3 regions of the Robertmurraya beringensis genome follow, and region 2 is predicted to be linked to each of the others. Evidence: predicted binding sites of a transcription regulator. Region 2 holds the regulator's gene; each other region holds the start of a gene.

Region 1 (9,983 bases), on a different contig from region 2:
TATGAGTTCATTTCTTTAATGCCTCTTGAAGTTGTAAGTATTGAACAGCGTAGGCTGTTTTTGCATCATATATTTTTCTCTCTTCTATGTACTCTAGTGCTTCTTCAAGCGTTAGCTCTACTAATGTTACAAATTCATCCTCATCTGGTGGTGCAGCGTCTTCTTTTTTCTCTAGTCCTCGTGCCACATATAAATGAACAAGTTCATCCGCGAAGCCAGGTGATGTGTAAAAAGATATCAGCCAGTCTAAGCTTTCACATACATAACCTGTCTCTTCTTCTAACTCACGCTTCGCACAAAGAGATGGTTCTTCTCCTTTTTCAAGCTTTCCTGCAGGAATTTCTACTACATCTCTTTCCAAAGCCTTTCTGTATTGCTCAACCATTACGATTTTTCCGTCATTCGTTATCGCAATAACCGCAACTGCACCGGGATGTTTAATCAGCTCGCGTTTTGAATATTTTCCATTCGGAAGCTCCACATCGTCTACCTGTAACGAGATGATTTTCCCAGAGAAGATCTTTTCCGATTTTATTGTTTTTTCTTCAAAGGATGAACTCATTTGTCTCCACTCCTGTTCTATAGTCAGCTAGTTTCCTCATACATTTTATCATACCTTAATTTGGAGGAAAGTGATGAAAATATACTTACATGGAAAAGGAATCGTTCTTGTCGGGAAAGCATGGGAAATTCGACACAAACTTCTCCAATATTCTAAAGACTATACTCTTGTAAAAGACTGGGTCGAGGACGAGAGAAAGAAAAAGTAAGGCTTGTTCTTCGCATCAATGGAAAATTTTCTGTAAAATAATGAGCAGAAGGTAATCTATTTTATAGAAGAAGGTGCTTAATCCCATGGAAAAGAGACGTCTTGGAAAGTCGGATTTGTATGTAACAGAACTAGGACTTGGATGTATGACGCTTGGAACAGATGCACTTGCAGCAGAACGAATCATCAATGCCTCCTTAGAAGAAGGAGTCAATTATTTTGATACGGCAGACTTATACGACTTCGGAGTAAATGAATCCGTTGTCGGACGAGCTTTGAAACCTGTACGAGAGAAGATAATTATTGCAACTAAGGTGGGAAACCGGTGGAACAGCAATAAGGCTGGTTGGAGCTGGGATCCGAGTAAAACGTATATTAAGGAAGCAGTTAAAGACAGTCTCACTAGACTCGGAACGGATTATATTGATTTATATCAGCTTCATGGCGGAACTTTGGATGATCCAATTGATGAAACGATTGAGGCATTTGAAGAACTTGTCAGTGAGGGAATTGTTAGATACTATGGCATATCCTCGATCCGACCAAATGTGATTCGGGAATATGCTAGTAAATCGAATATCTCATCCGTAATGATGCAGTACAGTATCCTTGATCGCCGTCCGGAAGAGGAAGCTCTAAGTGTTCTTCGTGAGAATGGTATATCAGTTGTGGCACGAGGACCTCTTGCAAAGGGTTTATTAAGTGATGTTGGTGTGAATAAAATTATGGAAAAGGGCTTTATGGATTATTCAGAGGAAGAGTTAGGCTCGCTCTTATTAAAATTGAAAAACCATTTTGGAGATCGGTCTTTAACTGAAGTTGCTTTGCGATATGTTCTTCATAACCCTACCACTGCGAGTGTTGTTGCTGGGGCAAGCACGGTGGAACAAGTGAAGAACAATGCAAAGGCTGTACGCTCTCAAGCCTTAACAGAAGAAGAGGTTTCTTTTATTAAGAAAGTTTCAAAAGCGAATATGTATGGTGAGCATCGGTAATACGAAAATGACCGTCTAACAATGGAAGGTCCTTCATCACAAAGATGAAGGACCACACATGCAATCACTTAAATTTCTTCCAATCAAATTCACTTTCATTTAGAAGTTCTTCAAACGTTTTGTTTTTTTCTTTTAGGCGGCGTTCTTCTCTTTTTCTTTCCTCTTCCGCTTCCTTTTTCGCTTGAGCTTGTTCCTCTAATTCATTTTTTGTATTCTTTAATTGTTTGACTAGATCCACATTCAATAGGTCACCGAGTGTGACTGGTTTGTCTTCGACTTTCTTTTGAGCCGGGCGAGTTTGTTTTTTCTTTTTCATTCAAAATCCCTCTCTACATGTTGATGACGAATATTATACCAAATGTTCGGTCATCGTTCTATCCATCACTAAAATGCATTTAATCGAACCTTCTCATCAATTAACAATTCAGGCTCAGTGGATGCAACCACTTCTTTAACCGTGTAGCCCTTTGCGACTTCCACCAACTTTAACCCATTAGAAGTTACATCAATGACAGCTCTGTCAGTAATAATTCTGTCCACTACACCTTGACCCGTTAAAGGCAAACTACAATTTTTAAGGATTTTTGCATCACCACTTTTGTTCGTATGCTCCATAATGACGATGATTTTTCTCGCCCCATGAACCAGGTCCATCGCTCCACCCATGCCTTTAATCATTTTCCCTGGAATCATCCAGTTCGCTAAATCTCCATTTTCGGACACTTCCATCCCTCCTAGGATGGCGATATCCACATGCCCACCTCGAATCATCGCAAATGACTCTGCACTATCAAAATAAGCAGCTCCTGGTATAGCCGTAACGGTCTCTTTCCCCGCATTAATTAAATCTGCGTCCACTTCCTCTTTCTTTGGAAAAGGTCCTATCCCGAGCAGACCATTTTCAGATTGTAAAACAACCTCTTTATCCTTTGATATAAAATTCGCAACAAGAGTTGGCATTCCTATCCCTAAATTAACGTAAAAGCCGCTTTCAATTTCTTTTTCTGCTCTCTTTGCAATTCTTTCACGAATATTTGTCATTTCCCCACTCCCTTTCTAGCCCTGAACGGTTAGTCTTTCAATCCTTTTTTCCTGTTTTCCAACAATGAGTCGCTGAACATAAATGCTCGGTGTATGGATTTCATTCGGGTTAAGTTCTCCTTTTTCATATAAATATTCTACCTCTGCAATGGTTACTTTCCCTGCAGCTGCCATCATGGGGTTAAAGTTTCGAGCCGTCTTATGATAAATGAGATTTCCCATTTGATCTCCCTTCCAAGCTCGAATGAGGCTAAAATCAGCTTGTAGCGCCTCCTCTAGTAAATATTCTTTTCCATTAAACGCTCTTGTCTCTTTTCCATTTGCAATGGGAGTACCTACTCCAGCCGGTGTATAAAAGGCCGGAATACCAGCTCCACCCGCTCGAATCTTCTCAGCGAGAGTTCCTTGTGGGGTCAATTCCACTTCAAGCTCTCCTGACAAAACTTGCCTCTCAAACTCTTTATTTTCACCCACATAGGACCCAATCATTTTTTTAATCTGCTTATTTTTTAGTAATAGCCCTAGACCCCATTCATCCACTCCACAATTATTAGAAATGACCGTCAAGTCAGTTACTTTCTTTTCAACGAGCGCTAAAATTAAATTTTCGGGAATGCCACAAAGCCCAAAGCCACCCACCATAAGAGTTGCACCATCATGAATATCCTTTACCGCCTCCAAATAAGACGTATAAATTGGTTTCACATCATTCACCCCTTCTCTTTATGTAAACGCTACCACTTCTCTGTTTCTAAAAAGAAAAACTCTTTTATTCCAAGAAAATTTCTATTATTCTTGCATATTCAAAATCAATCACTCTACAATTAACGTATGAAGGGGTGAAAAAAACATGACGATTGATTTACCTAACAAAGTGACAATTATTGAAGTCGGACCTCGTGATGGGCTTCAAAATGTAAGCGTTTTTATCTCAACGGAGGCAAAACTTCAATTTATTGACCAATTAAAGAAATCGGGTATTAAAGAAATGGAGATCACCTCCTTTGTCTCACCAAAGTGGGTTCCACAAATGCAAGATGCCGAGGATATTGTCTGGCACTCCCTAGATCTTAACACCCGCACTATTGTCCTAACTCCTAATCGTTCGGGTATTCAGCGAGCTCGCTTGTCCAATTGTCAAGAAATTGCTCTGTTCGTCGGAGTAAGCAACACGTTTAACCAAAAGAATATTAATCGAACAACGGCTCAGGCGACAGAAGAGCTTCTCCCACTTATAAAAGAGCTAAAAGAGCAAGGTGTTTTTGTACGAGCATGCATTTCTACCGCTTTTTACTGCCCGTTTGAAGGCCGAGTCGAAGAAAAAGAAACCATTCAATTATGCAAGCAATTCGTTCATGCAGGGGTGGATGAATTAAGTGTTGCAGACACCATCGGAATGGCTGCACCGCACGAATCGTATTCTTTGTTTTCAAAGCTTACTACTCTCTTTTCTACTACACTTATTACAGCCCATTTTCACGACACCCGAGGGATGGCACTTGCCAATATATTTGCTGCCCTACAAGCAGGGGTTTCCCGCTTTGATACATCTGCTGGGGGAATTGGTGGTTGTCCGTTTGCTCCAGGGGCGTCTGGAAATGTAGCCACTGAGGATGTTGTTTTTATGCTTGAAAGAATGGGCATTCAAACGGGTATACAATTACCCCTCCTTGTTCAGGCAATAGATGTTATCGCTCCACATCTTCCAAAACCCATTTCAAGCTCTTTTTATACTCTTTATTCCAAAGCTTAGAGATGCTTTCTAAGCTTTTTTTTGTTTTAAATTCCTGTTGAATGGTAAAATTAAGTAAAACACTTTGTATCGGAGGGATGTTTGCCTGAGAAAAGCACTCCGTTTCCTTTTGGGCTTTTTTCTTTTTTTTATCACTTTCGGTTTGTACTTTACCAATCGGCTTATGTATATGAGAACAAAGGATCCTCTTTTTGTTGTTGATCGTGAACAAACAGCAGGTCGTTACAACCCTGATGATTTTGATCGAATCCCTAAACGCGAAGTACTAATTACCTCACCATTTGGATACCCATTAAAAGCCATTGTGCTGGAGCCACATCATACAAAGAAGTACGTGATTATTTGTCATGGCGTTACCGAAAACAAATTCAATTCCATTAAATACATGAATTTGTTTATCGAAAGAGGTTTTAACGCGGTTATTTATGACCATCGTCGCCACGGAGAATCTGGAGGAAAAACCACCAGCTACGGTCACTATGAAAAATTTGATTTAAAAGCGATTGTTGATTGGTTAAAGGCGGACCAAGGTCCACATCTCCTTCTTGGTATTCACGGAGAGTCAATGGGTGCAGCAACTATGCTATTGTATGCAGGAATGCTTGAGGATGGGGCAGATTTTTACATCGCTGATTGTCCCTTTTCTGACTTTAAGGCGCAGCTTGCTTATCGTTTAAAGCGAGAATTTAAACTCCCTGGAAAGGTGTTTCTCCCTGTCGCAGATTTGTTCCTGCGAATTCGCGATCGCTACTCCTTACAAAGCATCGCTCCTATTACCGTTATTGACTCGATTAAAAAACCGATTCTTTTCATTCACAGCAAAGAGGATGATTTTATTCTTCCAACGATGACGCAAGCGTTGTATGAAAAGAAGAAAGGACCTAAAAAATTATATCTTGCTGAAAATGGTGTTCATGCTCAATCGTTAAACGAAAATAAGGAAGATTACGAACAAGTCATTGACGAGTTTCTCCATGATTTTGTTTTCTCCCCCATTTTTAAGCGATAAATAAAAAGCCAAGAACCTTTCTATAGGGTTCCGTTTTCCGGTGCTTTTCTTAAAATACGTGCCGAGATGACAGTCGTATTGGCATCGTCATTGGTATAAAAAAGGAATACTCGCTCCCTTTGAAATAAGACGTCTTGTCCTTATTCGAGTAACCTGCAAAAGTAAGAAATAAGCGGAGTTTTTCCGGTTAAATGTAGAATGAAGCCCGTTTCGGGGTAAATAAGGGGAGATTTTCCGTTTAAGCAAGAAAAATCTCCCCTTTTTCACGTTTTTTGAGTCAATAGGTGGAATTTCTCCGTCTAAATAAGCTATTTTTTATCGTATTTGCTAATTAAACGGAATTCCTCCGTCTATTTTTCAGCTCGGATGCTTAACTTGATCCGCCAACCGAAAAGCGCGGGCCCATTTGATCCGAGTTGCGTTAATCAGCAGCTATTTATCGTCTGGAAACCTTGATAAATAAGGATAGACGTATGCCAATTCATACGTCTATTATTGTGTCCTTTAATTAGAAAGCACCTGAAAACGGAACCCTATAATTTCTAACGTCTCGGCTTCTCTTCTGCAATCACGTTCTTCTCCTTATTTAGTGCTCGAATGTAAGGGTACTTCTTCATTTCAAAAAAATACCTCTTTCCTTCTATGTCAATTATTTTTAAATTGACGTATTGATTGCCAGTTTCTGATCCTTCAATAGATACAATGTCCGCACTTTCAACCTGTCCATATGTAAGCTGAAATCTACTTAGAATTTCCCCCTGACTGCTGTAATCATATATGTCTCTGTAATAGACGGTTAGTGGGGCATTCCCTTTATATTCCCAATGATTACTGCCTTCATTCGTCCAGCCCTTCTCTTCATCCCCCTCCAAGTACGCGATGCTTAACGCGTCAAATTCTTCTCCCCCATTCTCTTGTGTTGTTGTATACATGATGATCGCACCATCCGTAAGCTTTTCTTCTACAATGGTTTCTTTTACTTCAAAAGGCACTGCCACTTCTATAGTTGCTGCCCGACATGATGTGAGTAGAATAGCAATACCAATTAGCAGTAATCCTCGCCAATCCCGCATATCATCCCCCCACTATCAGTCAATGTAAGAATCATCCAAAAAATGCTAATTTTTCTTTAAAAAGAAAAACAGATCTACTTTTTGTAGTAGATCTGCTCGTTGTATGGTTCTATTTTGTTTTATCAACAAAGGCCATTCTTGGGTTTAGGTATTGTCCTACACTTTTTAATTGGAATGTATTTGAGCCTTTAGAGAAATCAATTTTTAGTTCTTCATCAAGAAATACCGCCTTTGATTTTTCGATATAAACCGTTTGCCCATTCGTTTCAATGGCTGTATCATCATCCTCATCCAGCTCATTCACTAACCATAGAGTTGGTACACCACTTACTACACACCCACAGCCTTCTATATCGTACTTTAGCTTCAAAAAGCCTTGCTTTCCACTTATCTTCTCGGTAATCTTTTGTGCTGCTATTTCTGTTATCGTAATATTCATTGTCTGTTCCTCCAGCTTTTCATCATGTTTCCTACGCCACTTCATATAATCATTGTAACATAGCGTTTTTGTATTGCCCTATGATTTGCTTTTCGGCAATGAATCCTTTACGATATTATTACATTTTTTTGGTAGGAGTGATCAGTTTGTCGAAGGTTCAGATTAAAGTAATGGACAACGGTTCTTTACGTGTCACTGGTGAGGTTGAATTAATTGATATGGACGGAAATGTATTTGAAACGAAACCCACGTTCTCTTTATGCCGTTGTGGTCTCTCATCTAAACGCCCCTTTTGCGATGGATCGCATAAAGGAAAGTTTCAGGCTCGTGATCGCGCAGTAAAAACTCCTGAATAATCTTCAATCAGCGGTTTCCTTTTTGGAGACTGCTCTTACTCTTTCATTTGTACATCTACAATGCTCGAAAGGGGGACTCGGTGAACCTCCCCAAAATGATCCACAATATGAAGCCTTTGCTGAAACTCATCCCAATAATGGATTTGTCCGATAATTAATTCATGCTTCCGGTAACGATAATGAGTGACCATCACCACTTGATGCTCCTCCATTGCCGTTAATAACAAATGGTTCATCTCCTCCAGCTTTTGTTCATCCATCTCCTTTTCTTTCTCGTAAGAATCCGCTTCCGCCCAATCACGCAATAGCTTTACATGCTCAGGAAGCATCATTGATGTCCACTTGATTCTTCCTCTATCTCGAATCATCCTTGTTCCTCCTTACCTCTTATGACCGCCAACTAGCTTGGCACGATGCTTCGCTGTTCCCGCTGCTGTATACGATACCGCACGTAATAGAGCACCATGTCCATACCGATTGCGGATGCGGTCCACAACATACCCGAGCTCTCGTTCCTTCCAGCCATTCGGTTCAAAAATATTTAACTGATAGTCTGTATCATCACAAATATTGCTAAGGGCGATGGAGATTTTCCGCACCGTTTTTCCTTCATAATGCTCAGCAAATAGACGTAGACAAACATCATACAGCTCCATCGTGACGTTCGTTGGTACTTCAATCGACCGCGAACGGTAAAAGCCGCCACCGAACTCGTCCTGACTATAACCAATGCCGAAACTGATTGTTCGACCTGCTTTCTTATGGGTTCTTGCTCTTCTCGCAACCTCTTCACACATTTCTAGAATTACACGTTTAATTTCTATTTCTTCTTTATAATCACGAAGCAAAATTTGACTCTTTCCAAAGCTAATTTGCCCTTCCATAATAGGTGCTCCAATTTCGGATAAATCCACTCCCCATGCGTGGTGGTACAGTTGATTTCCCATAATCCCAAACTTTTTCTCAAGCTTTTGCAAATCGAAACGAGCAAGCTGACCGACCGTAAAGATTCCCATTCCATTTAATGTTTTCTCTACCCTTCTTCCGATTCCCCACATCTCACGTAAAGGGGAAACATTCCAAAGCTTTGTTCTTACATCCTCGTACGTCCATTCAGCAATCCCCTTCTTTTTCGCTTCCAAATCAAGACAAAGCTTCGATAATAGCATGTTCGGACCAATTCCAATTGCACAGGGCAGCTGAAATTCTCGCTCAATATCATCACGAATCTTCTGTGCAACCGTCCAGGCATCTCCCCATAAATGAAGGGCTCCATCAATTTTTAGAAAGCTCTCATCAACGCTATACGTATGAATAGCTTCTTTTGGAACATAACGATGAAACACCTTCGTAATTTCGGTGGAAATACGTAAATAAGTAGCCATTTTCGGTTCAACTACTTTAATCTTCGGATCCTTTGGAATTTCAAACTTCCTTGATCCTGTTTTAATGCCAAACTCTTTCTTCATCTTCGGGGAGGCTGCCAGCACAATGCTTCCCTCCCGCTCTTTATCACCAATCACCGCCAAATAACACTCAAGTGGATCCAGTCCTTCAATAACGGCTGAACAGCTAGCATAAAAACTCTTCATGTCCACACATAAAATCGTTTGATGGGGCAACTCACTGTAATTAATCATCGTGTTCTCTCTCTCCCAAACATCAAATAGGAACATTCGTTCTCTTTTTAGTATATTCTTATATTAAGCGAATATACGTTCTGTTTCAATGGAAATTTTATTCTCAATTTCTTTTTGTCCATTTTGATAAGTTATAATGGCTAAAGAAGAGGTGTACGGGAATGGAGAAGAAACTTATTTATAAAATGATTAGGCAATGCTTTCAGCAGTACGAGCATGAGGCAAGTGAAGAGGACTATGAGAAATTGTACGAACGGGTTGTTGAAGAGGCCGAAGAAGCTGAAGTTGCTTTGTATGAACTCATTAATGATGTCGTATACGAATACCTAACCAATTAAAAAAATCACCCACAAGGTGATTTTTATTTTTTATCGAAGAAGCCGCCAACAAAGCGTTCAGCGAGACCTGGGATAAGATTATAGATGGTACTACCCATATTCATCCAGCCTGGAAGGTTAAGCTCACGCTTAGGGTTGAGCATTAATTGAATAATTCTTTCAGCAACGTAATCCGATTTCAGCATGAATCGATTCACGTTTTTTACGTAGTTTCCTGATTTATCGGCAATGGAAAAGAAATTGGTTTCTATCGGACCAGGATTCACCGCTGATACGCGTATATTTGATTTCGCAAGCTCTAATCGTAAGCTATTTGAAAATCCTAATACTGCATGCTTCGTAGCCGAGTATCCACTGGACTTGGGAGTGGCGAGCTTTCCCGCCTGTGAGGCAATATTAATGATATGACCTGAATGTTGAGCTATCATTACAGGAAGAACCTCTTTCGTACAAGCCATTAAACCGAGGACGTTCACTTGAAACATTTTTTCAATATCAGCAAAATCGGCCTCATGGAAGGAATCAAACACGCCAAACCCAGCATTGTTTACGAGAATATCGATATGGCCA
Region 2 (9,983 bases):
CACCTGCCGTCTGCTGTATCGCTTGAATATCATTGGTCGCATGTGCCATCAAGTCTCCCGTTCTTCTTCTTTGGTAAAAGGATTGTGACATTGAAGTAAAATGATGAAACAATCGATTTCGTAATTGCATGGAGAGCTTAACTGCTGAACCAAAAATCATGATTCTCCAATAATACCTAAGTATGTACATCATTAGAGCAGCCCCTACAAGTAGGAGCAAATATGTCCCTAATATCTTCATCGTTAAGGACCCTTGCTCAATATGATCGACTACAAGCCCAATCACTTTTGGAGGAACAAGCTGCAAAAATGCAACAATTAACAACAGAAGAACCCCAGTAATATATGCTTTTTTCTCCTGCTTGAAAAACCACATCAAATCAATAAAAACTTTCATTCCCCACAACCCCCAACCCTAAAAAACAATTCCTGTAACTAGAATAGTTTACCAAATCTTGTGAAAATAAGGAAGATACTTGCAGTGTTTTGGTATTGTAGTTTAATGAATGGGTGAAGTATTGGTATTTCAACTTCATAATTTAGTTCCTTCGTCCCACTAATTCCTGGAAATCATAGGCTTTAAAATCAAATTTAGTTCCCTCATTCCACTAATTCCTGGAATTCATAGGTCTTAAAATCAAATTTAGTTCCCTCATTCCACTAAATACTGGAATTCATAGGTCTTAAAATCAAATTTAGTTCCCTCATTCCACTAAATACTGGAATTCATAGGTCTCAAAATCAAATTTAGTTCCCTCATTCCACTAATTCCTGGAATTCATAGGTCTTAAAATCAAATTTAGTTCCCTCATTCCACTAATTCTTGGAATTCATAGGTCTTAAAATCAAATTTAGTTCCCTCTTTCCACTAAATACTGGTAACCATAGGCGCTAAATTAGTCCTTCACAATAAAAAACGCCATGATGGCGTTTTCATTGCGTACTATTATTGTTTTTATCGTCACCCTTACCTGGATGAACGGCCTGGTAAATAGCATTTGAAAATTGGTCGACTTCTTCCATCGTTCCACCATGCATCTGGTTGTCTGCACCTAGCTTACTTTTATCCCCTTTAACTGGGTTATGAATGCGTACCATATTTCCCACCTCCTCCTCTATAGGATGGACATTTCCCATCATACTTATCAATATTTAGATAGTGATGGACGAAATCACAATGTCCTGTATAATAGATGAGATAATAATTACAGGGTGAGTGTGATTAGGTGGTTAATGCAATAGGATATGTCACGTTTTTAACATATGAACTAAATCAAAAATTTTCTATTCGAAAGAACCATAATGTAATTAAACTACATAGCTACAAAGAAATTGCTGATCAATATAATAGACCCGCATATGAGGTTACATGTAAATATAGTGTCTACCTACCTGCACATTATGAATGTAAATCATTAGAGGACTATACAGGTAGAGTCTATCCCTTCTTAGAGCATTTTCTTAAAAACATTATTCGAACTGAAGTCCATAGCTTAACTTATAAAGAACCTCCGATAAGGAAGAGGCGAAAAAAGGAAAAAAATTCAGCAGAATAAAAAAACACCTTTTCTGTTTGTTTGTGCAGAAAAGGTGGTCTTTATTTGGGATTGAGTCAATCAAAACATAAGCCTATGTACAGGGCTTGTCCGTGACAAATTACTTGCCCGTTTGCTTGTTCATTGCTGACATCATTTGATTGATTTTCTTCTGAGATGGTTTCATTCCCATTTGCATCATCATCATTTTTAGCATTTGTTCATTGATTGGTGGGTTTTTCTTTAAGTAGCTCATCATGTAACGGCGAGCAATGAAAAAACCTAGTGCAACACCTGCTGCTAAAGCAAGTACGCCTACTAGAATATGCGTCCACATACTAAACTTCCTCCTTCATGTTGTCTATCATACAGTGTACTAAACCAAATGCTATTATACAATATTTGCTGTGCAATTTCTCCTATTTTAAATTAACTTTCTTTCCTTAATTGGTCTGAGCCACCCGTAACGCTCATGTCCGAGGTCAATTGCCAAAAATGAGCTTTCACTTTTACGTAAAACTTCGAAGAAAAGTGTCTCCGCATCGTAACTACCAAATGCATGAATAGTAATATGCTTTTCGAATATCTCTAGTTTGGCAGAGCTTACATGTCCATTTTGAATATAGTATATCCCCTGTTTGTGTTCAAAATCCTGATTTTTTCCTAGTTGTTGAAGAATATATTGTTGAAGGCGAAGTGTCGATAGAGGTTTTGTAATAAACTGGATTTGTTTTTTTAATATATTTTTCAGTTCACCGAAGGATTCATTATACTCAGCAAACAGATCAAAGAACATCTTTTCTCTACCAAAATAATGAGAGGCAAATTCATCATCGATTAAATACAACTGATATGTTCTCACCAAGCTCCTCCTCGTCTGACCAAATAATGTTATTTCTCTCTATTATAAAGAAGTAGAAATAGAACGTTTGTCTTACGTCGTCAAAAACTTCCACTATTTTTGTCGGAAAAAGTCGTAGATCTTGATGCATGAAAAAAAGGCTGTTCTATTTCTAGAACAACCTTTTCAAACTTATAATAGAGCCTTAACTCTAGCAACTACATTTTCTACTGTAAATCCGTATTCTGCCATGATTTTTTCACCAGGAGCAGAAGCACCGAATGTATCAATTCCTAATACTTCCCCTTCATCTCCTGCATAACGATGCCATCCTAGAGATGATCCCATTTCAATAGCTAAACGCTTCTTAACAGTTGGAGGAATAACACTTTGCTTATATTCACGAGATTGCTTTTCGAAGCGATCCCATGAAGGCATACTTACTACTGAAGCTGAAATTCCTTCTGCATCAAGTGCTTTTTGTGCTTCAACAGCTAAACCTACTTCTGAACCAGCAGCAAGCAATAATACATCTGCTTGTTCTTTAGATGCTGGTGAAATAACATAAGCACCTTTCTTAACGCCTTCATATGCATTTTTATCTGTGTCTTTAATGGTAGGTAAATCCTGTCTTGTTAACACTAAAGCTGTTGGAAGATCAGTTGATTCAAGTGCAAGCTTCCAAGCTGCTGCTGTTTCATTACCATCAGCCGGACGAATAACACCTAAGTTTGGCATTGCACGTAATGCAGCAAGCTGTTCAACTGGCTCATGTGTTGGTCCATCTTCCCCAACTGCAATTGAGTCATGAGTGAACACATACGTTACAGGAAGACCCATTAATGCAGCTAATCTAATAGCTGGACGTAAGTAGTCAGAGAATACAAAGAAAGTTCCTCCAAATACCTTTACTCCACCATGTAGAGCCATACCATTTAACGCAGCACCCATCGCAAATTCACGAACGCCAAACCAAATGTTCTTACCTTCAAACGATTCAGGAGTAAAATCACCTACACCTTTAATCATTGTTTTGTTAGAACCAGCAAGGTCAGCTGAACCCCCGATAAATGAAGGCGTGTTCTTAGCGATTGCATTAAGAGCTTCACCTGATGATGCACGGCTAGCAAGTGCTTTTCCTTCAGGATATACAGGAAGATCCTTGTCCCAACCTTCTGGAAGCTCACCTTTAATAGCAGCTGATAACTGTTGAGCAAGCTCTGGGTAGTCATTTTTATAAGAAGCGAACATGTCGTTCCACTCGTTTTCTTTCTTTACACCAGTTTCCACAATGTATTTATTAAATGTATCATATACTTCTGTGGGAACATGGAAATCTTCTTCAAACGTCCATTGGTAAGCTTCTTTCGTTAGCTTTAATTCATTTGCTCCAAGTGGGGCACCATGAACATCTGATTTACCAGATTTGTTTGGTGAACCATAACCGATTACAGTTTTTACTTCAATTAGTGTAGGACGGTGTTGATCACCTTGAGCATCTTCAATTGCTTTTGCAATTTCCTCAAGGTTATTTCCATCCTCTACACGAATGTATTGCCATCCATATGAATCAAAACGTTTTTCAACACTTTCAGAGAATGAACGGTCTAAGTCACCATCAAGAGAGATATCATTTGAATCATATAATACAACTAGACGACCAAGTTTTAAATGTCCTGCAAGTGAAGCAGCTTCAGCAGAAACACCTTCCATTAAGTCTCCGTCACCACAAATGCTATATGTATAATGATCTACTACATTGTAGTTACCTTTGTTATAAGTAGCAGCTAAATGTCTTTCAGCCATCGCCATACCAACTGCCATTGCAATTCCTTGCCCTAGTGGTCCAGTGGTTGCATCTATACCTGGTGTATGTCCAAATTCAGGATGACCTGGAGTTTTACTTCCCCATTGACGGAAGCTCTTAAGATCATCCATCGTTACGTCATAGCCTGATAAGTGAAGAAGACTATACAGCAATGCAGAACCATGCCCTGCAGATAAAACAAAACGATCACGGTTAAACCACTCTGGGTTTTTAGGATTATGATTCATAAAGCGCGACCATAATGTATAAGCCATTGGAGCAGCACCCATCGGCATACCCGGATGACCGGAATTAGCTTTTTCAATCGCATCAATTGATAAAGTACGTATTGCGTTTATTGCTAGTACATCATTTTGTTCAAACATTTTTTCAACCCTTCCTATTCTTTATCTAATAATCCCACTTTTTAATATTATATCTGCTCTACTATTTATACAACAGATTGGCTAAATAAATTTTGAAAAAAACACATATTTTATAATTTTCTGTGTATTCTATCATTTCCTGGTGAATAAATTTAGAAATTAATGTAGTTTTTTGCTATTTTTTAGTTTCTTAAGCTTTTCAGGTGTTACATCCTCGCCCAAAGGATCAATAATTTTTACACCTTCGAGCGTTCCTAGCATAGATGATCGAAATATTTGTAAATATTCACTACGAAGCTTTGACTGCTCCTTTGCTTCCGCTTCTGTTAACCCTTCAGCTTTTGCTTTTTTTGCTAGTTCATTAATTCTAGCGATTCTTTCCTTCGGTAGCATCTCTTTGCTCCTTCACTTTTAGTTTTACCAATAGAAATCATGTTACTAAAAGATATAGTCTTTGACAAGGAAGAAGCGTAAAGAGGTACGAATAACAAAAAATGCCAACAATTTTTATGACTTGTTAGCATTTGGTGAGATATTTTTTAGATGTTTTTCCTCTTCTATGTATTCAAGATATCTTCGATTTACTGTAGCTTTTGAGATTTCATAGCCGAAACCTCTTAAAGTTGCAGCGATTTCCGAAAATGTTAAATCATTGTCTCGTAACCGTACAATCTCTGTTATCGGTACTTCAATACGCTCTCTCCCTGCATGAACACCGTTATTTTTCAGATTTTTCTCTGGTCTGTAACCGTTTTGAACAGCTCGGTTCATTCCTCTTTTAATTTTACTATTATGAAGCTTTCGCTGATATTCCTCTACCATACTTACAATTTGCAATACCATAGAATCCGATTCAGATAATTGTAACTCACCGTTATGTGAGACACTGAAAAGTTTGATGTTATCCTTTAGTATACAATGAAGCAAAGCGATTTTGGCATTTCCTCTACCAAGTCTCGTTTCATCTTGAATAAGGACTGCATCTACTTTCTCATTCTTTAATCGTGAAAGTAGGAGCAAAATACCCTCTCTGTCAAAGTCATAACCACTTGCCTGTTCCTTTATCACTTCAACAACTTCCATGTCGTGTTGTTTTGACAGCTTCAATAACTCTTCTTCCTGTCTTTTTAGAGAAGAGTACTGTGATTCTTTTTCAGTACTTACTCTACAATAGATAATTGCCTTCATATTTCCTCCTAATTCGAAGCAAGCTCTCTAACAGCGGAATCGTTTAATTCTACAGGTATATAGATTTCATCACCTACTAACAATACGTTCCCATTAATATCATTAATTTCTTCTACCCAGGATACAAACTCTGTTTCAGACAAAGCATGCTTATCAGCGTAGTTTTGACAAAGGTCCCAAAGAGTTTCTCCTTCATTAATCGTTACAGACATATATTTTTCCTCAACTGATTCACCACTAGAAATTACTAAAATAATCGACGCTAGGATAGATAAGATAACTAGAATAATAGCATATGAATATTTGTTCCATAAAGTTTTCATGTAAAACACCTCTATTAGAATGTATGTTCGTATTTATGTTATTATTATAGACCGAACATTTGTTTTGTGTCAACAATTATTCGAACTTATGTTTGTATGCACTGGTAGAACATGCTATAATATAGTCAAGATTAACCAATGAGGGGCGGTAAGTATGACAAAACTATCAAAACGTCAGGTCGATATACTAGAATATATAAAAGAAGAAGTTAAGCAAAAGGGCTATCCGCCTTCCGTTCGTGAAATTGGGGAAGCGGTTGGTTTAGCTTCAAGCTCAACCGTACACGGCCATTTAGCTAGACTTGAAAGCAAAGGGTATATTCGAAGAGATCCAACAAAGCCAAGAGCTATTGAGATTCTGGATCTTGATGAGGTGGTAAGCAATATACCAAAATATAATATCGTTAACGTTCCTGTAGTCGGAAAAGTAACAGCTGGTATACCTATAACTGCTATTGAAAATGTTGAAGAGTATTTTCCTCTCCCGGAACGCCTTGCCCCCGCGGATGAACAAGTATTTATGCTTGAGGTTATGGGAGACAGTATGATTGAAGCTGGAATCCTTGATGGAGATTACGTGATCGTGAAGCAGCAGCAAACAGCGAATAACGGAGACATCGTTGTTGCCATGACCGAGGAAGATGAGGCGACAGTTAAGAGATTCTTCAAAGAAAAAGATTATGTTCGTTTACAGCCGGAGAACTCTTCTCTAACACCAATTATCCTACGAAATGTGTCTATCCTAGGAAAAGTTATCGGAGTATATCGTCATATTCATTAATAAAGGAAAGCAAGCATCAATAAATGCTTGCTTTCTTTTTTTACATACAATGGATCAAAGCTCTTTCTTCGACTGAACATTGAGATTATTATTCATAAACGCCACCTCACCATTTACATTCAATCATACAAAGAACCCTCAACACCAGAAAGTGTTGAGGGTTTCTTTATAAGGATTAATACATTGACATGTATTGCTCACGCTCCCATGGATGTACTTGTGTACGGAACATATCCCACTCGATCTCTTTTGCTTCCACGAAGTGTTCGAAGATATGCTCTCCAAGAGCGGTAATCATTGTTTCGTCTGATTTTAAGTTATCTAAAGCAGCAGCAAGTGTAGCTGGTAGATCTTCGATACCAACAGCTTGACGCTCTTCTTTGTTCATAACGTAGATGTTACGGTCAACTGGAGCTGGCGGTGTTAAAGAGTTCTTCACTCCGTCAAGACCAGCAGCAAGTAATACAGCCATTGCTAAGTAAGGGTTAGCAGCAGGGTCAACGCTACGTACTTCTACACGAGTGGAAATTCCACGAGATGCAGGGATACGGATTAGCGGTGAACGGTTTCTAGCAGACCATGCAACGTAGCAAGGTGCTTCGTAACCAGGTACTAAACGCTTATAAGAGTTTACAGTTGGGTTCGTTACAGCTGTAAAGTTAGGAGCGTGCTTAATGATACCAGCGATGAACTGACGAGCAGTGTCGCTTAGTTCTAGGTTTCCAGTTGGATCAAAGAATGCGTTCTTGCCTTCTTTGAATAATGAAACGTTACAGTGCATTCCAGAACCGTTTACTCCGAATAATGGCTTCGGCATGAATGTTGCATGTAGACCGTGCTTACGTGCAATTGTTTTAACAACAAGCTTGAACGTTTGGATTTGGTCACAAGCGCTTAATGCATCAGCATATTTGAAGTCGATTTCGTGTTGTCCTGGAGCAACCTCATGGTGTGATGCTTCAATTTCAAAGCCCATTTCTTCAAGCTCTAACACGATATCACGACGGCAGTTTTCACCAAGGTCCGTTGGAGCAAGGTCGAAATATCCACCGTTGTCGTTTAATTCAAGTGTAGGTTCTCCAGCTTGGTCAAGCTTGAATAAGAAAAATTCTGGCTCAGGTCCAAGATTGAAATCAGAAAATCCTAAGTCTTGCATTTCTTTAATAATTCTTCTTAAGTTGTTACGTGGGTCACCTGCAAATGGAGTTCCATCTGGATTGTAGATGTCACAGATTAAACGTGCCACTTTACCTTTTTCAGCTGTCCAAGGGAAAACCACCCATGTGTCTAAGTCTGGATATAAGTACATGTCTGACTCTTCAATACGAACAAAACCTTCGATAGAAGAACCGTCAAACATCATTTTGTTGTCTAAAGCTTTTTCAAGCTGACTGATAGGAATCTCCACGTTTTTGATAGTTCCTAAGATGTCAGTGAATTGCAAACGAATAAACTTTACATTTTGTTCTTCTGCCATTCTTGTAATATCATCTCTTGTAAACTTAGCCATTTTGTTTCCTCCCTTGAATAGTAAATCTCTTTTTATTAGTGGAAAAAGCGTGACATATCACCTTGGCGCAATGACGAACGATTAAAGCGGCCAGCATGCATAAGCTCTGAGCGCAACATTTTTCGTAACTCATCATCGGACAGATCACGTCTTGCTTTCTCTGCTTCCTTCACCATTTCTTCTGAAAGCACCTGTTGCTCTTTCACAGAAAAAATTTGCTTAATTCCTGCAAGATTCACACCTTGCTCGATCAGATCTTTTATTTCTAAAAGTTGATCAATGTCATTCAAAGAAAACATTCTTCTGTTTCCCTCTGTTCTAGCCGGAGAGATCAATTGGTGCTCTTCATAATATCGAATTTGTCTTGCAGATAGTTCTGTAAGCTGCATCACAATTCCAATTGGAAATAATGGCATGGAACGACGGATATCACTTCCGCTCATTTGTAGTCCCTCCATTTCTCTCTTTCATATTTTCATTATATGAAATGTCAGTTTTTCTGTCAACATAATGTTAGTTTATATAACATGGAATTTTTGTAGAAAAAGAGAAATATTAAAATACCCTACATAATCTACTTAGTTGAGACTAATTAGTTGTTTTTCTGCTAATCGGTTCAACGCAATCAGTATGGCCAATTTCACATGAGAATAAGTTAGTCCCCCTTGTACATAAGCAACGTACGGTGGTCGAATCGGTCCATCGGCGCTCAGTTCAATGCTCGCTCCTTGAATAAATGTTCCCGCAGCCATAATCACATCATCTTCATAACCAGGCATATAAGCCGGGTATGCCGTTACATGTGAATTAATAGGAGAAGCAAATTGAATAGCTTGACAAAAGGCAATCATTTTCTCTTTGTCATCAAACTGAACCGATTGAATTAAATCTGTCCGTTCTGCGTCCCAGGACGGATTTGTGTTCATTCCTAATCTATCAAGAATAGCTGATGTAAAAACCGCACCCTTTAATGCTTGTCCAACCACATGCGGAGCTAAAAAGAAACCTTGGTACATTTCTTGAAGGCTATAAAGAGAGGCACCCGCTTCTGCTCCGATACCTGGTGAGGTCATCCTATAGGCGCATGCTTCTACATATTTTTCTTTTCCAACGATATACCCACCGGTTTTGGCAAGTCCCCCACCAGGGTTCTTAATTAAGGAGCCTGCCATTAAGTCAGCTCCTACATGACAAGGCTCCATTAACTCCACAAATTCACCATAACAATTATCAACAAATACGACAACATCTTCTTTTATATTTTTAACAAATTCAATCATTTCTCTAATTTGATCAATGGTAAAAGAAGGTCGATTTGCATACCCTTTAGAACGCTGAATACCGATCATTTTTGTATTTGGTTTGATCATGGTTTTTACATATTCGTAATTGACCTGTCCATCCTCTTTTAAGTCCACACTTTGATAGGATATCCCAAATTCCTTTAATGAACCTACACCATTCCCACGAATCCCTACTATTTCCTCCAATGTATCATACGGTTTTCCCGTTATGTACAAGAGCTCATCTCCTGGTCTTAACACACCAAATAAAGCGATGGAAATGGCATGCGTCCCGGAGATGATTTGCGGACGAACAAGCCCTGCTTCTC
Region 3 (9,983 bases), on a different contig from region 2:
GCCTGTTTGACTGTACTGGGTCGCTAATGCCCGCTGTATATCCTCTTCTTTGACAGAAGGATCTTCCGTTCTCAGCTTTTCTGCTTCCCTTTCTAGTAATTCTCTCCCATGCTTTGGTGTAAGTAATGAATGGTCAGCAAACACTTCATAATAGAATCCTTCATCCTCTAGCCATTTCAGTATCGGTTCTGCTGCCTCTTTATCAATGGGAACCGAGTGCACCTTCTCACCGTTCGGATGATGAATGGTTGATCCATTCGCTGAAATGATCCATGGTGTCATAGGAAAGTTACTTTCATTAAGTATGTTTTTAACATCGTGATAAGAACGTCCTGTTGCAATGACGACCATGACTCCTTGATTATGGGCAAAAGTCAACGCCTCCATGTTTTCAGCACTGATGGTATTTTCGTCGCTCAACAAGGTACCATCTAAGTCAACTGCAATTAAATTAGTCATTTTCCTCTTCCTCCCCCTCGCCAGCTATGACTATCTCTACACCTTTCTCTTGTAAGAGTTGCATAAAGTCACTACTAGGCTCACGATCTGTGATCAGTACATCTATATCTGCAAAACTTCCATAATGAAAGAAGCCATTGACTCCAAATTTTGTGTGATCTGCTAATACAATCACTTGTCTAGCTTGTTGCATCATTTTTTTCTTTAACATTCCATCCTCTTCATGAGCACTTGTTAAACCCATTTCGGATATACCTACTGCCCCAATAAAAGCTTTATCAACAGAATACTGTGCCAAAGGATCGACAATTTCGCCGTGAGTTAAAAGAGCATATGTACAAAGCTAACCATCATGTCTGGGCAAAATACTATTATGATGTTATGCATTTTAACTGCAAAGATGATTTAGCAAAGATTACCGCACCCGCTCTGTTGATGTACGGAAGCAGATCAGATTCTTTTAATACCTACATTAAAACGTATAAAAAGGAGCTGGCTGATGTCGAGATCTTTGTTATTAAGGGAGAATCACACCAGTTGCCAACGAGACAGCCTAGTTATGTTAATCAGATCATTACGGGTTATTTGTTGAGTAGGAAGTAGGCGGGGAATGTGTAGGAGGTTGGCTGGCAGTTCTATTTGACCGTCAAGGGGATTATTCCGTCCTAGCGGGCAATTAGGACCTCCCTTTCTTCCCATCCATTGGCTTTTACACGAAAGTTACACAGGAAAAAACGCAAAAAAACTAGCCCAATAAGGACTAGTCCATTAGTCACATCATAATTCCTCCATCAACATGTAGCACAGTTCCATTCACATAGTTGGATTCATCCGATACTAAAAATAGGTAGGCATTCGCAATGTCTTCCGGATTTCCCAGTCGACCAAGTGGGACCATCATCTTCATTTGCTGTAGTACTTTTTCCGGTACTTTGGCCGTCATTCCCGTTGCGATAAAGCCTGGTGCCACTGCGTTTACATTGATTCCTTTACGCCCAAGCTCCTTGGCCCATGTTTTTGTCATACCAACCACGCCCGCTTTGGTGGCAGAATAATTGGTTTGACCCACATTCCCATATACCCCAGAGACGGACGAGGTATTAATGATTCTCCCTTTTCCGTTAGAAACTAAAATAGGAAGCACGGCTTGTGTACAATGAAATACCCCAGTTAAATTAACATCAAGCACTTGCTGAAAATCTTCTACCGCTAACTTCGATAGCATCGCATCACGAGTAATACCAGCGTTATTCACTAGAATATCAATCCCACCAAAACGACCCACTACTTCCTCCACCATTGCATTTACACTATCACGATCAGCTACATTTACTTGAAAAAAAGCCACTTGATACCCCTGTGCCTTTAATTCCTCTGTCTTTGTTTCTCCTAAGGTGGCATCGTAATCTGCTAAAGCCACCTTTGCTCCTTCTTTCGCAAACAAGCTCGCTGCGGCAAAACCAATTCCGTTTGCCGCCCCCGTAATGATTGCTACTTTCCCCTGTAATCTCATACTTTTCCTCCTCAGTTTAAAAACTCTATATTTTGGCATCGCTTTCATTTTATTCATGAACTTTGCCCGCCGAATTAACCCTTTACTGCAGGGGGAATTAGTTTTGTTTGTATAACAGGGGCAAACCTTTTCATCTTCATCCCTCCTTCTGTTGATTATCGGTCCTTTAATCTGATCTTTTCCGGCTCACTTACATTCGTTTCAACACGGTTGAGACGGGCCTCAATCCTTTTTCCTATAAACCAAAGTAAGACAATAACAAAACCAACGATCGCTGTACGTATGGGTTGAGTAATCAATGAATGTATATCGTAGCCAACAAAGCTAATCGTAAAAATCATGACCATTTTCCCTGTCAAAACAGCTAGCATATATTGAGCAATACTTATTTTTGATAGGCCAGCTACAATGTTCACAACAGCTGATGGTGTAAAAGGAAAGCATAAAAGTAAAAACAGTGGGCCAAATCCATGGTTCTCCACCCAAACCATGAGTTTTTGAACTTGAGGGTGCTTTTTTAAAAAGTTCAATATTCTCTTTTGACCAAACTTCCTGACCAAGAGAAAAACGATTAGTGCCCCACCTGATGCACCTATCCAAGAAAATAAAAATCCAAACCATAATCCAAAGGCACTCGCATTTGCCATCACAAAAAGGAAAAGTGGTAAAAACGGAAGGAACGCTTCTAGTAATGGAAGTAATATTCCCGGTAATGGCCCAAAGGAACGGTATTTTTCTATTAACTCCATAATATTTTCAAGAGTAAACCAAGCTTTGATTAATTCTACATCCATTACTTAATCTCCTCACGTAAATAAGCTGCATATTATTCTAACATGGTCCTTTTTCTCATATTGTACACCTCCTAATTAAAAAAGAGAACGAATTCGCCTATTTTATGACAAAAATACCCACAGGACTCGTTTCCCATGGGTATTTACTAGATTATTGAATATATTCTTTAAACCATCCAAGAATATGGTTTAGTCTCTCGATTCTTAAATTAGGCTTCCCGCTTCTTGATAACTCATGATTGGATTCAGGGAAACGCACGAATTTCGTTTCCTTTTTACGATGCTTTAACGCAATGTATAACTGCTCAGCCTGCTCGATAGGACAACGATAATCCTTTTCACTATGCAGAATAAGGAGTGGTGTTTCTATCCTTTTTACATAGGCGAGTGGGGAATGCTTCCACAAGGTTTCTAAATCCTCAAGCTCTGCTTTTATTTGCCATTCATTAAAGTAGTACCCAATATCACTTACTCCATAAAAACTAATCCAGTTTGAAATGGAGCGCTGAGTAACTGCCGCCTTAAACCGGTTCGTGTGTCCAACAATCCAGTTTGTCATAAAGCCGCCATAGCTTCCGCCCGTAACCCCTAGTTTGTTTTCATCTATAAAGTCAAACTTTTTCAATGCAAAATCAACCGCATCCATTAAATCTGCATAGTCTCTTCCACCATAATCTCCACGAACCGCATCAACAAATGACTGCCCGTATCCGTGACTGCCTCTTGGATTAATAAATAAAACGGCATATCCGGCTGCAGCTAGCATTTGAAACTCATGAAAATATGTATTGGCATACATAGCATGAGGTCCACCGTGAATTTCTAAAATACACGGATATTTTTCACCCTCTTTAAATGATGCCGGCTTCATGATCCAACCGTGTAACTGCCAGTCATCTGTGGATGTAAATTCAATTTCTTCCACTTCAGCGAGGACGACCTCCTCAAGAAATTCTTTATTTACATTTGTTAGTTGTTTAAGATCTCCCGTTGGTACATCCAATAGATAAAGCTCTCCTGGCTCGGTTGGTTTACTGATTGCAACGACTGCTTGATTCACTTGTCCACCCGTAGTTGCACCATACACATGCTGCTTATCAAGCAATGCCGGATACAGCTCACCTTCTACCGAACCGTAGTATAGAACGGTATTTCCATGATCAGTTGCCAAGAAATAAAAACTCGTACTGTTTTCTCCCCAAAGCACGCCCGGAGTTACTACCCCTTGATGAAAATCTCCGATTGCTAAGTCTCCAACAAGCAAGTCTGTGCCTTCCGTTAAGCAAGATAATGTTTCTCCCTCAACATCATAAATCCAAAGCTTGGTCAAAGTTGCATTCTTAAATTCTCTTTCGTGACCAAACAGTCCGATATATTTTCCATCCGGAGAAAAGCTAGCACTGCCAAAATAACCTGTACCTTCTGTCACTTTTCTTAGCTCTTTTGTTTTTATATCTAATAAAAAGAAATCATTTATGAACGAAAAATCTGCATCTTCGCTTAGATCCGCTGATACTGCAAGTGTATTTCCATCTGGAGACCAGCTTTGTAAATGGATATCGGCATTTCCCGATGTGATTAGCTGTACTTCTCCACTTTCGACGTTCACGATGGCCACCTGTTTTACTTTTTCATCTAGAAAACCGGCTGCATCCGATTTATACTTCATCTTCTCTACTACTAATGGCTTTAACAGTTTTGGATTTTCTTCACTTTTCTCTTCTTTCTCACTCAGTTCTTCCCCTGGTTTTAACCCGGTAGTAAAAGCGATTTGTTTTCCATCAGGTGACCAAACTGGATTACTAACTCCATGAGCTATGCTAGTAAGCTGTCTCGCTTCCCCACCCTTTTTATGCAGTATGTATATCTGTCCCTTCCCGCTTCTCGTTGAAACGAAAGCTACCTTTTCTCCACATGGTGACCATCTTGGAGAAAAATTCCGCTCCGTACCAAAAGTCCATTGAACAGGATCCGATTCTTCCTCTACATTCATGTAGTAAATATTTGAGACATAATCATTTTTCTTTTCATCAATTGCAGTTTGAATATACACTAGGTCTTGTCCATTGCTAGCTAGCTGAGGGTCTGCTACTGATTTTAATTGATACAAGTCTTCTGCCACTAACGTTCTTTTACTCACCCATATCATCTCCTTCATATTTACTTATTTATTTCGATAGCTGAAATATTATTCCTTCTAAAAAACTTATTTTTTCTTTTTTCTTTTCATAAACTAACGCACAACAACACTTGAAATAAATCGTTTAAGTTAGCATCTTGCCTTTCCCTCTTGAATCGTATAAAATAAAATAGAACAAACGTTCTTATTTTAGTCTGAAAGGTTCGATAAATATGACTAGAATTCCACCAGAAGAAAGAAATATGATTGAGCAAGCCATTTACTTACCAATGGTCCTTACCGTTCTAAATCGTGACATTCAAAGTATTAACAAAAGTACCATTAAGTTAAAGGAGCCCTATCTTCATTTGATTGAAGAAACCATGAAGATCGTCCAAAAGGAGCTTAGTGAGATTAAGCGCTATATGAGTAAAAATAAAATGAAAGTATACCAATCCAATCACGACGAAGCGTTTACGATGTTTACCTTTCTTTATAAAGGATACGAAGAGCATCATAATTATTTTAATCCAAGAATTCGAAACAAAGTCCAAGAACTGCTTGAGTATTATTTATTTAAGCGAGAAAATAACAAAACAGAAGCATAAAGCTGCTCCTGTTCATATTGATTTAATGCCCGTAATTTCCATAATCCAGTTGGTTTTCTGACGCCCTCATCTTTTTACCAAAATTCACATACATGGTTCTTGTATCCTCTAGACGTTTTCCTAACTTCGATTGTACTAGCAAGGTTCTTGAGATTTGGTTGTGAAAAGAGTTATAGGAAATTGGAATATTCATAACTTCCTTGTTCGTGAACATGACCGTCGTCTCACTTTTATCACCCTTTTTATAATCGACGATATGCTCATGAGCAAGCCAAATACATTCCGAATTATCGGGGGAAGTGGTTGGGAAAAAGTAGATGTAATTTGTAGGGGAAACAGGAATGGGGACCTTATGGGTAATTCCAGTGAGCTGTCTAACTCCGTCCTTTCTACCTTCATAACTTGATCCAAAAAACTGACAGCTTTTTCTTATGATTTCAATAGGCTTAAAAGGGGAAAGACAGGTATCATCTGTTTCATATACCTTTGAATATGTTTTGCACCCATACGTGGTAGGCATAATCACCATCGTAAATGGGTTAATTTCGTACTCCTCTACCAGATTTCTTTGATGCTGCATTCTCATTCTTTCATCTCCTTATGACAATTCTGATTCACCTCCTATCATATCAGCTTGAATTAAAACAATATCAAATTTTGTAAAAAATTCGGAATTAGTTCACAATTGAAACTTGAACTTTCTAAATTTTTTAAAAATTCTGTTGATAATTTCTATAAAGTTAAATATAATATGAAAAAGACATCAGAGGTGATTTCAATGAAAGAAAAATCTTATACAGAGCTAATGAAATCCAGTGCCATGAATCGCAAGAAAGCGAAGGAATCATTTGTGTTAGATTTGTACGTTGAGATGCTGCTGTCAGAATCATTGTTAAAAGCGGAAAAAGAAAAACTAACAAAACGAATTGATCAAGCCATTGACGAAAGAAACAGATCAGAATTTTTTAAGCTATCAAATGAATACAAGCTGTTGACCAAGAGATTTGGGACTTAAGAAGAAAATGGGGCTCCTTTAAAGGGCCCCATTTTCTTCTTATTGCTGATTTCTTTGCTCAAGTTCATATTCTTCTATTCTTGTAATCCGCTCAAGCATGGTTGGATGACCATATCGGAAGATTTTTACAAGTAGAGGCGGATTTACCTGACTAAGCCCCGCTTTTGTAAGCTCCTGGAATGTTCCAATCGCTGCCTCTGAATTCTGAGTCATTTCAATTGCATAGCGATCCGCACGCATCTCTTGATATCGTGACACTGTATTTGAAAATGGACTTGATACATACATCAGCATCGATAACAGCAATAGAAACAGTGGAAGCGACGCAATATCGTTAACTGCAGAAATTTTTAATGCCTCACCCCATCTGCTCACAATCGCTCTCATTAACCTCGAAATGATATATAGTCCGAGCAAAGAGAACACCAAATACCCAGCAATTCCAATATACAAATGCTTTTCCACATAATGTGCCATCTCATGAGCCATAATAAATAGAATTTGGTCTTCGGTTAATCGATTAAGAGTCGTATCCCATAGAACAATTCTAGAATTAGATCCAATTCCTGTTACATACGCATTGAGCGCATTCGTCTTTTCTGCCATATTTACTTCAAATACATGCTCCGCAGGAATTCCAGCCGAATTCGCTATATCAAGGATCTTAGTCTCCAGCTCCTTATTTTTAAGAGGATAGAAATCATTGTACAATGGATCAATCACTACTGGTTGTAAAAACATCATAAATAAAGTGAATGGTATGGAAATTAACCACCCATAAAACCACCACTTCTTACCGCTCTTTCTCATTAACCAATATAAAACGGATACTATGAGAAACAAAGTACCGTAATTTATCCAAAAATCGATTAACTCGTCCTTCATCCAAGACGAAAAGGATTGGGTTGAAATATTGTATTTCTTTGAGAGTGAATAGCTAACATAGCTTAATGGAGTCGTTGCTATAAAGGCAGCTACAGACAACCAAATTAAATAAATTGCTTGCTGAAGAATCCGATATTTAGCCGATTGTTCCGACCATCGCTTAAACGTCTTAGATAAACCAAACAATAATATAAGCAAATAAAATAACCACTCAATGGGGGTCGAAATAAAAAACAAGAAGTTGCGAATTTTCGAGTATTCCTCTGTTAACATTAACTCTCTTTCATTTAAAAAAGTAGCAGGATCTGCCTTCGTTCCCTGATATTCAAACGGCAAGCTTGATTGTGAAAAATAAAATAAGTACCAGTAAAAAAAGAGTACGTATAAACAAAAGGCAAGCACACCGTACAAGCCAATTTTCTTAGCCAAAAAATATCTCCCCTTTCCACCTTGTCCAATCCTTTTGTACTTATTTTAGTAATAAAAATAGGATTTAGAACCAGTAATTACTGTATCCCAAAAGATAACAAAAAAACTGTTCCTCCAGGAGAAACAGCTTAGAAAAAATAGGAATACACCGTAAGTACCGTGATTGAGCCAATAACGACTATTATTACATTTGCACCGAGAAAAGCGGCTATAAACGCGGCTGCAGCCCCAAAAAGTCCATACCAAAGATCCTCTTGAATAAATAATATGCCCGGGAATATTAGTGCCCCTAGTGTTGCATATGGTACGTTTTTCAAAATTCCTTGCAAAAATGAGGGTAATTCTTTTCCTTTAAACAGCACGAAAGGAAGCATTCTTGGAATATAAGTGACTAATCCCATTCCGACAATCATCCATAGAATCTCACTTTTCATGTTCCTCTTCTCCCTCCCGTCCCCGAAGTGTTTGCACAACTTCCACAATTACAGCTGATAGCAAAGTCGACGCGACAATGGACCAACCAGTAGACAGAACTTCTGTCATCGTAAATATTGTGTTAAAACTCGCCGCTATTACCGCTAAAAAAACCACCTTCACGCTTTTCTTCATCGAAGGAACCACAAGTCCAATAAACATCGCATAAAGAGCAACAGACATACTTTCTTGAAGAGTCTTAGGTAGTGACGCACCAATTACATGTCCTAGACCGGAATTAATGACCCAGCTCGAATATGAAACGGTAATGACTCCAAACAGAAATCCAGTCGAAACCTTGCCATCTTTTAATGCGGCAACAGAAAACGTCTCGTCTGTTATTCCAAAAGAATAAAGCATTTTAAGTGAAGTCCCTTCCTCTTCTACTTTTTCATTCAAGGAAGCTGACATAAGAAAATGTCTGATGTTTACAATAAAAGTTGTTAATACAATCTCAAATACTCCTGTACCAAGCGTGAGCAAGCTAAGTGAAATATATTGAGAGGCACCGGCAAACACAATAATACTCATTAGTACGGTTTCAGTCACTGTAAGTCCGGTTGTTTTTGCAAGCAAACCAAATGTTAACGCAATCGGGAAATAACCAATGCCGATCGACAATCCTGCTTGTATTCCTTTTCGAAATTCACTGTTACTTCTAACAGAAACCACTTCTTCCAAAAAAATCACCACCCATATCTACGAATCTACCAAAATATACATAAAACTGGAAACTCAGGTAACGAATATTATACCTGTACAATAAATATCCATCAAGAGACACAAAAAAGAAAACACACAGAGAGTCTCTCTGATGTGTTTTCTATACAAGCACTGAACGATCACTACTCATTTTAGAACCACGGATACGCTGGAATTCCTCAAGAAGCTTTTCAACCGTTAGTTTTGATTTTTCCTCTTCAGTTGCTTCGAAAATAATTTGACCACTATCCATCATAATCAGTCGGTTACCAAGATCAAGTGCCTGTTGCATATTATGGGTTACCATTAACGTTGTTAAGTTTGTTTCATTCACGATATCTCTAGTTAAGTTTGTAATAAGCTCTGCTCGTGATGGATCAAGAGCAGCTGTATGCTCATCTAAGAGAAGGATTTTAGGATCAGTAAAGGTTGCCATCAGTAAAGATAATGCTTGGCGCTCCCCTCCTGATAGGAGTCCAACTTTCGCCTGAAGACGATTTTCAAGCCCAAGATGCAGTGACTCTAATTTTCCGATAAAAAACTCTCGGCGTTTTTTGGTCACTCCTCTGCTCAATCCTCGTGAAGATGCTCTTGAATAGGCAATGGCTAAATTTTCTTCGATCGTCATAGATGGAGCTGTTCCTGCCATTGGATCCTGGAACACGCGACCAATGAGACGAGAACGTTTATGCTCTTTCATGGTAGTAACATCCTGGCCATCAACCTTCACTTGGCCAATATCAGGAAACATTTTTCCAGAGATAAGGTTCATAAGAGTTGATTTCCCAGCTCCGTTACTTCCAATCACAGTGACAAAGTCTCCCTTATTCAAAGACAAATTGACATGATTAATGGCAATCTTTTCGTCAGGTGTGCCTTCATTGAACACTTTATAAATCTGATTTAGCTGCAGCAAGCTGTTCACCACTCTTCTCTATGGAGTTATTTTGTCTTGATGATGATTCAAGCAGGCGTTTTTTCTTTC

The links. The regulator LexA, encoded in region 2, represses DNA repair genes until DNA is damaged. The targets are predictions, from matches to a motif close to CGAACATATGTTCG.
Region 1: a site for LexA is predicted at 9,144-9,157, ahead of ACFFHF_RS21535 (Y-family DNA polymerase). Genes of this name have one in related genera too.
Region 3: a site for LexA is predicted at 5,078-5,091, ahead of ACFFHF_RS07465 (YhjD family protein). Genes of this name have one in related genera too.

The regions. Positions count from the first base shown of each region.
Region 1 is NZ_JBHLUU010000124.1:86,324-96,306, forward strand. Features, by position in the region: gene ACFFHF_RS21470 (endonuclease Q family protein) at 1-11, opposite strand, end outside; gene ACFFHF_RS21475 (NUDIX domain-containing protein) at 8-562, opposite strand; gene mciZ (Z-ring formation inhibitor MciZ) at 636-770, shown strand; gene ACFFHF_RS21485 (aldo/keto reductase) at 856-1,764, shown strand; gene ACFFHF_RS21490 (YqkE family protein) at 1,829-2,080, opposite strand; gene ACFFHF_RS21495 (3-oxoacid CoA-transferase subunit B) at 2,149-2,805, opposite strand; gene ACFFHF_RS21500 (CoA transferase subunit A) at 2,821-3,510, opposite strand; gene ACFFHF_RS21505 (hydroxymethylglutaryl-CoA lyase) at 3,656-4,558, shown strand; gene ACFFHF_RS21510 (alpha/beta hydrolase) at 4,644-5,567, shown strand; gene ACFFHF_RS21515 (hypothetical protein) at 6,110-6,640, opposite strand; gene ACFFHF_RS21520 (iron-sulfur cluster biosynthesis family protein) at 6,750-7,079, opposite strand; gene ACFFHF_RS21525 (CDGSH iron-sulfur domain-containing protein) at 7,226-7,435, shown strand; gene ACFFHF_RS21530 (YolD-like family protein) at 7,471-7,803, opposite strand; gene ACFFHF_RS21535 (Y-family DNA polymerase) at 7,816-9,075, opposite strand; gene ACFFHF_RS21540 (YqzH family protein) at 9,237-9,413, shown strand; gene ACFFHF_RS21545 (SDR family NAD(P)-dependent oxidoreductase) at 9,437-9,983, opposite strand, start outside.
Region 2 is NZ_JBHLUU010000016.1:114,063-124,045, forward strand. Features, by position in the region: gene ACFFHF_RS04880 (ABC transporter transmembrane domain-containing protein) at 1-397, opposite strand, end outside; gene ACFFHF_RS04885 (hypothetical protein) at 934-1,098, opposite strand; gene ACFFHF_RS04890 (YneF family protein) at 1,657-1,872, opposite strand; gene sirA (sporulation inhibitor of replication protein SirA) at 1,960-2,397, opposite strand; gene tkt (transketolase) at 2,569-4,569, opposite strand; gene ACFFHF_RS04905 (DUF896 domain-containing protein) at 4,729-4,962, opposite strand; gene ACFFHF_RS04910 (YneB family resolvase-like protein) at 5,077-5,757, opposite strand; gene yneA (cell division suppressor protein YneA) at 5,766-6,080, opposite strand; gene lexA (transcriptional repressor LexA) at 6,235-6,861, shown strand; gene glnA (type I glutamate--ammonia ligase) at 7,037-8,371, opposite strand; gene ACFFHF_RS04930 (MerR family transcriptional regulator) at 8,407-8,814, opposite strand; gene ACFFHF_RS04935 (methionine gamma-lyase family protein) at 8,950-9,983, opposite strand, start outside.
Region 3 is NZ_JBHLUU010000022.1:80,629-90,611, reverse strand. Features, by position in the region: gene ACFFHF_RS07495 (Cof-type HAD-IIB family hydrolase) at 1-459, opposite strand, end outside; gene ACFFHF_RS07490 (DeoR/GlpR family DNA-binding transcription regulator) at 452-703, opposite strand; gene ACFFHF_RS07485 (hypothetical protein) at 751-1,062, shown strand; gene fabG (3-oxoacyl-ACP reductase FabG) at 1,232-1,972, opposite strand; gene ACFFHF_RS07475 (TVP38/TMEM64 family protein) at 2,128-2,766, opposite strand; gene ACFFHF_RS07470 (prolyl oligopeptidase family serine peptidase) at 2,918-4,915, opposite strand; gene ACFFHF_RS07465 (YhjD family protein) at 5,119-5,493, shown strand; gene ACFFHF_RS07460 (competence protein ComK) at 5,516-6,079, opposite strand; gene ACFFHF_RS07455 (IDEAL domain-containing protein) at 6,272-6,508, shown strand; gene ACFFHF_RS07450 (M48 family metallopeptidase) at 6,548-7,822, opposite strand; gene ACFFHF_RS07445 (branched-chain amino acid transport AzlD family protein) at 7,951-8,256, opposite strand; gene ACFFHF_RS07440 (AzlC family ABC transporter permease) at 8,246-8,977, opposite strand; gene ACFFHF_RS07435 (ABC transporter ATP-binding protein) at 9,120-9,914, opposite strand; gene ACFFHF_RS07430 (ABC transporter permease) at 9,889-9,983, opposite strand, start outside.